DNA from 2 places in the Glaciibacter kafniensis genome. Region 1 is predicted to be linked to the other one. Evidence: predicted binding sites of a transcription regulator. Region 1 holds the regulator's gene; the other holds the start of a gene.
What was found. The regulator LexA, encoded in region 1, represses DNA repair genes until DNA is damaged. The targets are predictions, from matches to a motif close to TCGAACANNTGTTCGA.
Positions count from the first base shown of each region.

Region 2: uvrA (excinuclease ABC subunit UvrA) is a predicted target of LexA. The motif match lies at 2,184-2,199, and genes of this name have one in related genera.

Region 1 is NZ_BAABCN010000014.1:35,880-39,296, forward strand. Features, by position in the region: gene ABD791_RS17655 (ATP-binding cassette domain-containing protein) at 1-211, opposite strand, end outside; gene ABD791_RS17660 (LysM peptidoglycan-binding domain-containing protein) at 324-680, opposite strand; gene lexA (transcriptional repressor LexA) at 933-1,637, shown strand; gene metE (5-methyltetrahydropteroyltriglutamate--homocysteine S-methyltransferase) at 2,408-3,417, opposite strand, start outside.
Region 2 is NZ_BAABCN010000002.1:799,621-803,037, reverse strand. Features, by position in the region: gene uvrA (excinuclease ABC subunit UvrA) at 1-2,128, opposite strand, end outside; gene uvrB (excinuclease ABC subunit UvrB) at 2,710-3,417, opposite strand, start outside.

The DNA.
Region 1 (3,417 bases):
AACGTCGCTGGGCCTCGGCGAAGACTGTGCCGAAAGCGAGCGACGACTTTCCTGAACCTGATACCCCGGTGAAAACCACGAAGGCATCGCGCGGAATGTCGACGTCAACGTTCTGCAGGTTGTGCTCTCGAGCGCCGCGCACTGTGAGCCACCCGGACGATCCCGACGGAAGCTGAAACCTCGCGGCCGTCGTCTCGCTGCGCGTCGCCATGCGTCAACGCTAGCAACTCGCAACACGGTGAGGAATAGGCACGGGTCTCGACTCGATCGACGACGGCTGCCTGTTCCCTGGCACACTGCCGGTCGGACGGTTGACGCCAGGCTCAGTCGGTGAGCGGAAGGGCGAGGCGCTGGCCGGGCTCGACGGTGGCCGTCGACAACTGATTGAGGGCGACGATCTCAGCGATGACATCGCGCGGGTCGGCTTCGGGGGCGAGGGTCTCGGCGAGCTGCCAGAGCGACTGCCCGGCTGACACCGTGACGTAGTCGAACGACGCAGAACCAGCGGTGCCGGAGTTGGAGGCGATGGCCGCTCCCCCGTTGAGGGTGACGACGAACGCACCGACGACGAGCGGGAGCGCCGCCATCGTGCTGAAAACGATGCGACCGCGTCGGGTCAGACGCAGGCGGGTGGTGCCATTGGAGCCGTGCGGAGCTGCGGTGCTGACTGCTGTGCTCAAGGTGAACCTCCTGGTAAGTACGTATCCGGATCCCCATCGAGGGAGCCGCATCCGAATCTATGTTCCGAATATATATTCGATTGTTCGAAGAATCAAGCCTCTTTACGTTGTTCTTCAAAACAATCGGGCAACACACTCGAAGAAGTGTTTGTTTTCCAGGAGTGCGGGGATACAGTTTTTGTTGACGGATCGAACACAACCAGACACCTCTGACATTCGAACCCAACGACATCGGCACGAGGAGCGAGTGACATGACGAAAGAGACCAGCGGCCCCCGCGAACGGGGCGGCACACGTCGCCGAAAGAGCCTCAGCGAGAAGCAGCTGGCGATTCTCGACGTGATCTCACGTTCGGTGAGCAGCCGCGGATATCCGCCGAGCATGCGCGAGATCGGCGACGCCGTGGGCCTCGCCTCGCTGTCGAGCGTGACGCACCAGCTCAACCAGTTGGAGCTGAGCGGCTACCTGCGCCGTGACCCGAACCGTCCGCGCGCGCTCGAGATTCTGATCGAGCTGCCGCAGTCCACCGACGACAATTCGGTCGGAGACGCCGACTCCTCGGCGTCGAACGTGCAGATCGGTGACGCCGCAATGGTTCCCCTTGTCGGCCGTATCGCCGCCGGCATCCCGATCACCGCTGACCAGCAGATCGATGAGATCTTTCCGCTCCCCCGCCAGCTCGTGGGCAAGGGCGACCTGTTCATGCTCAAGGTCGTCGGCGAATCGATGATCGACGCCGCGATCTGCGACGGCGACTGGGTGGTCGTGCGTCAGCAGAAGACCGCGGAGAACGGTGAGATCGTCGCCGCCATGCTCGACAACGAGGCGACGGTCAAGGTGTTCCGTCAGCGTGACGGCCACACCTGGTTGCTTCCGCGCAACACGAACTTCGAGCCGATCATGGGCGACCATGCCGAGATTCTCGGCAAGATCGTGGCGGTTCTCCGCTCGGTCTAGCGACGTCTCGGTGGTCGGGGAGGCCGCCCGCGGCCGGGTCGACGCTTCTCTGGGTAAGGTGACGCTTCTCTGGGTAAGGTCAAGCCGCGTGGGCGTCGAGTCTTCTCACGAGTGCCGGGCGATGTAGCGGACCTCCGCCGGCCAGGCCGCATCCGCTGCGCGGGTCCGGTGCCGTCACGCGGGTCGGCGCCACCGCGCGCAGCGGCGCCCAACGCGCGCAATGCACAATTCGCCCCTCAACGTCCCTGCCGCACATCCGCCATGCGGGTCGGATGCCGGGTCCGATTGCGCCACGCGGGTCGGACGCCGGGTCCGATTGCGCCACGCGGGTTGAAAGCTGCCACGCCCACTGAACTCAACGGGCGTCACGGTTTTCGATCCGCGCAACGGCGTTCCGTTGGCCGAGCCTGTCAAGACCACCTGCGGCCGCCCTCTCCATCGCACCGCTCCGTTGGTTGAGCCTGTCGAAACCGCCTCCCGCCACTCCTCGGACGCAGCCCAGGCCTGGAGATCGGCTCGCCTGATCTCGACATCTCGCCTGATCTCGGCATATGGGCTACGGGGCCACTGCGCGGCAAAGTGGTACACGTAATCGGCCATTCGGCCCCCCGCCCCGTCTGGGCGCGGGGTATCCCCGCCGGCGCGGGCTCTACCGCGCGCCAGCGGGGATACTCCGCGCCCAGCTGAGATGACAATGGCCATGTGCCTCATAAACGCGCACTCCCTCGACGCGCGCTCCTTCGTCGCGCGCTCCTCGACCACCGAATTGTCTACCAACCGACGGATGCCCCGACGCGCGCCCGCACCAGCTGCGTCGCTTCGACGATGTTGGCCAGTGACGCGATCGTCTCGTCGTAGCCACGGGTCTTGAGCCCGCAGTCCGGGTTCACCCAGAGCTGACGGGCCGGAATCGTGGCCAGCGCCCGCTCGAGCAACCCCACCACTTCGTCGGTGTCCGGCACGCGTGGCGAGTGGATGTCGTAGACGCCTGGCCCAATGCCGTGGCTGAATCCGCTCGCGCCGAGGTCGGCCACCACCTCCATGCGGGAACGCGCCGCCTCAATGCTCGTGACATCGGCGTCGAGGTTGCGGATCGCGTCGATCACCACGCCGAACTCCGAGTAGCAGAGGTGGGTGTGAATCTGGGTCGCATCGGCGACACCGGCGGTCGCCAGTTTGAATGCTCCGACCGACCACTCCAGGTAGGCCTCCTGGTCACGCTTCTTGAGCGGAAGCAGTTCGCGCAACGCCGGTTCGTCAACCTGAACCAGCGTGATGCCGGCCGTCTCGAGGTCGGCGATCTCGTCGCGCAGGGCCAGCGCCACCTGCCTGGCGGTGTCGGAAAGGGGTTGATCGTCGCGCACGAACGACCAGGCGAGAATGGTGACCGGACCGGTCAGCATCCCCTTGACCGGCTTCTTGGTCAGGCTCTGCGCGTAGGTCGACCAGCCGACGGTGATCGGGGCCGGCCGTGAGACATCGCCCCACAGAATCGACGGACGCGTACATCGGCTGCCATAGGACTGCACCCAGCCGTTCACCGTCGTGGCGAAACCGTCGAGGTTCTCGGCGAAGTACTGCACCATGTCGTTGCGCTCGGGTTCACCGTGCACGAGCACGTCGAGCCCGAGCTGTTCTTGCAGGTCGATCACCCGCTTGATCTCGGCGCGCATGCGCTCCTGGTAGTCCACAGCGGAGAGCTCCCCACGATGGTGCTGCGCACGTGCGCGACGGATGTCTGCGGTCTGGGGAAACGAGCCGATGGTCGTCGTCGGCAGCT
Region 2 (3,417 bases), on a different contig from region 1:
AGCGCGGCGTGCGCCCGATCGGGGCCTGGTCGACGTGAATAACCTTGTCGAGGTGGTCGAGCCCCGTCACCCGGCTGTGCTTGCCCGGCAGCTTGCGGGCGCCGTTCAGCTGGTTGGCCAGCACCCGATAGAGGATGTCGTTGACCAGCGATGATTTGCCGGAACCACTGACTCCGGTGACGGCGGTGAATGTGCCGAGGGGGAAGGTGACCGACACCTTCTGCAGGTTGTTCGCCGCAGCCCCTGTCACTTTGATCTCGCGTTCGGGATCGAGCGGGCGACGTGTCTTCGGGGTCTCAATCGACTTGCGCCCCGACAGATAGTCGGAGGTGAGCGACTTCGTGTTTCCGAGCAGGTCATCGTAGGAGCCGGAGTGCACCACGTGACCGCCGTTGACGCCGGCGCCCGGCCCGATGTCGACAATCCAGTCCGCCGTGCGAATCGTGTCTTCGTCGTGCTCGACGACGATCAGGGTGTTGCCCAGGTCGCGCAGCGCGACGAGGGTCTCAATCAGGCGGCGGTTGTCGCGCTGATGCAGGCCGATGCTCGGCTCGTCGAGAACGTAAAGCACTCCGGTCAAACCGGATCCGATCTGGGTGGCCAACCGGATGCGCTGCGCCTCGCCGCCCGACAGCGTGGCTGCTGCCCGAGCGAGGTTGAGGTAGTTCAGGCCGACCCTGATCAAGAAGTCGAGGCGCGCCTTGATCTCGCGCAGCACCTGCGCGGCGATGGCCGCCTCGCGATCGGTGAGCGTGAGCGTGTCCATGAACTCACGGGCGTCGCTCAGGCTGAGCGCGCAGACATCCGCGATGCTCGCGTCGTAGACGGTGACGGCCAGCACTTCTGGCTTCAGCCGCGTGCCGTCACAGACGGGGCAGTTGACCTCGCGGAGGTATTCGGCCCAGCGCTGCCGCTGAGTGTCGGTCTCGGCCTGGAGGTACTGGCGTTCGATGTAGGGAACAACGCCTTCGAAGCCGGAGGTGTAGCTCATCTCGCGGCCGTAGCGGTTTTTCCACTTCACCTTGACTTCGAAGTTGTCGCCGCGCATCACAGCGTTCTGCACCTCGGGGCTGAGTTTTTTCCACGGCGTGTTCAACGAGAAGTCCAGGTCGCGGGCGAGACCGTCGAGAAGTTTTTCGTAGTACTGGAAGAGCCCCTTGCCCTGCGTCGTCCAGGGCAGCACAACGCCTTCGGCGATGCTGAGGTCCGGATCGCCGAGCAGCAGGTCCTGGTCGACGGACATGCGGGTGCCGAGCCCCGAGCACTCGGGGCAGGCGCCGAACGGCGCGTTGAACGAGAAGGTGCGCGGTTCGATCTCGGTCAGCTGCACCGGGTGGTTGTTCGGGCAGGAGAGCTTCTCGGAGAAGCTCTGCCAGGCCTCATCACCTTCGCGGTCGATGAAGTTGATCTGCACCAGGCCATCGGTGAGTTTGAGGGCGGTCTCGAGGGAGTCGGTCAGACGCCCGAGCAACTCGGGGCCGGCGACGAGGCGGTCGACGGTGACCGAGATATCGTGCTTTTGCTGCTTCTTCAGCGTCGGCGGCTCGCTCAATTGAATCTGGGTGCCGTCGACGACCGCACGGGAGTATCCACTGGCGGCCAGCTCGCTGAAGAGGTCGACGAACTCGCCCTTCTTCTGCGAGACGACGGGGCTGAGGATTTGGTAACGGGTGCCGGTCTCGAGTTCCATCAGCTGATCGGCGATCTGCTGCACAGTCTGCGACTGAATCGTCTCGCCGCAGATGGCACAGTGAGGCACGCCGATGCGCGCCCAGAGCAGACGCATGTAGTCGTAGATCTCGGTGATCGTGCCGACAGTGGAGCGCGGGTTGCGGTTGGTCGACTTCTGGTCGATCGACACCGCGGGGCTGAGGCCCTCGATGAAGTCGACGTCTGGCCGGTCGACCTGGCCGAGAAACTGCCGGGCGTAGGCGCTCAGCGACTCAACATAGCGACGCTGACCTTCGGCGAAGATGGTGTCGAAGGCGAGCGACGACTTGCCAGAACCCGAGAGCCCGGTGAAGACGACGAGAGAGTCACGAGGAATCTCCAGGTCGACGTTATGGAGATTATGCACACGTGCGCCGCGCACGCTGAGCTTGGACCCGTTTACCTTCGAAATTGACACTCGTCGAGTCTATGCAGTGCTGCCTCCGAAATGCCTGGTCCGACACGCGCTCTGAGCGAACATATGTTCGATCTTTCCGGACGGTGATCGAGCCGCACCCTGTGGTGGAGCCGCATCCGGTGATCGAGCCTGTTCGGTGATCGAGCCTGTCGAGATCCGGCGAGCCGGTCTCGAGGTCGGCCCACCAGGTCTCGACAGGCTCGACCGACGGGCTGGCTCGCGGCACATGTATGGGAAGCGGGCACACGTTGAGACACGTGCCGGCTTCGCAAACACATGCCGCGAACTGCGCGCGCCGTTTTCATAGCCCTGAACCATCCCGGCGAGGTTTATCCCCGCTGGCGCGCGCTCCATCCCGCGCCCACCGGGATACACCTCGCCCAGGCTGCGCACCGGCCGTCCTCGCGTCGCCCTCGCGTCGAGATCGGTACCGACTTTCCCTTCACGGCACGTGTTTACGAAGCGGGCACTCGGTAGACAACGTGCCAGCTTCACGGACGCGTGCCGCGAGCTGTTGTCGTGTCAGCTGAACTGCGCCAACGCCGGTCTCACTCCACGCTGAGGCAGCGAGCTGAAGCCGGTTAGTTCAGGTGCCCGGCCTTCTCCATTTGACGCAGCTCCCGCTTGAGTTCAGAGACCTCATCGCGCAACCGTGCGGCGAGCTCGAACTTCAGCTCCCCCGCGGCCTCGAGCATCTGCGTGTTGAGGTCGAAGATGATCGATTCGAGATCGTTGGCGCCGTTTGCGGCCAGCCCCTGCCGGCGCAGGTTCGGCGTCGGGCTCTTCTTGCGCTTGTCACGCCCGGCCAGAAGCTCGGCCGTGTCGGCTTCTTCGCGCGCGAGGATGTCGGTGATGTCGGCGATCTTCTTGCGCAGCGGCGTCGGGTCGATGCCGTGAAGCGTGTTGTAGGCGACCTGCTTCTCGCGCCGCCTGTTCGTTTCTTCGATGGCATGCGCCATCGACGGGGTGATGCGGTCGGCGTACATGTGCACCTCGCCCGACACGTTTCGAGCCGCACGACCGATGGTCTGGATGAGCGAGGTCGACGATCGCAGAAAGCCTTCTTTGTCGGCGTCGAGGATGGCGACCAGGGAGACCTCCGGCAAGTCGAGGCCCTCTCTGAGCAGGTTGATTCCGACGAGCACGTCGTAGATGCCGGCTCGCAACTCCGACAGAAGCTCGACGCGGCGCAGCGTGTCGACATCCGAGTGCAGATAGCGCACTCGCACCCCGGCCTCCGTGAAGAAGTCGGTGAGTTCTTCAGCCATCTTCTTCGTCAGAGTTGTCAC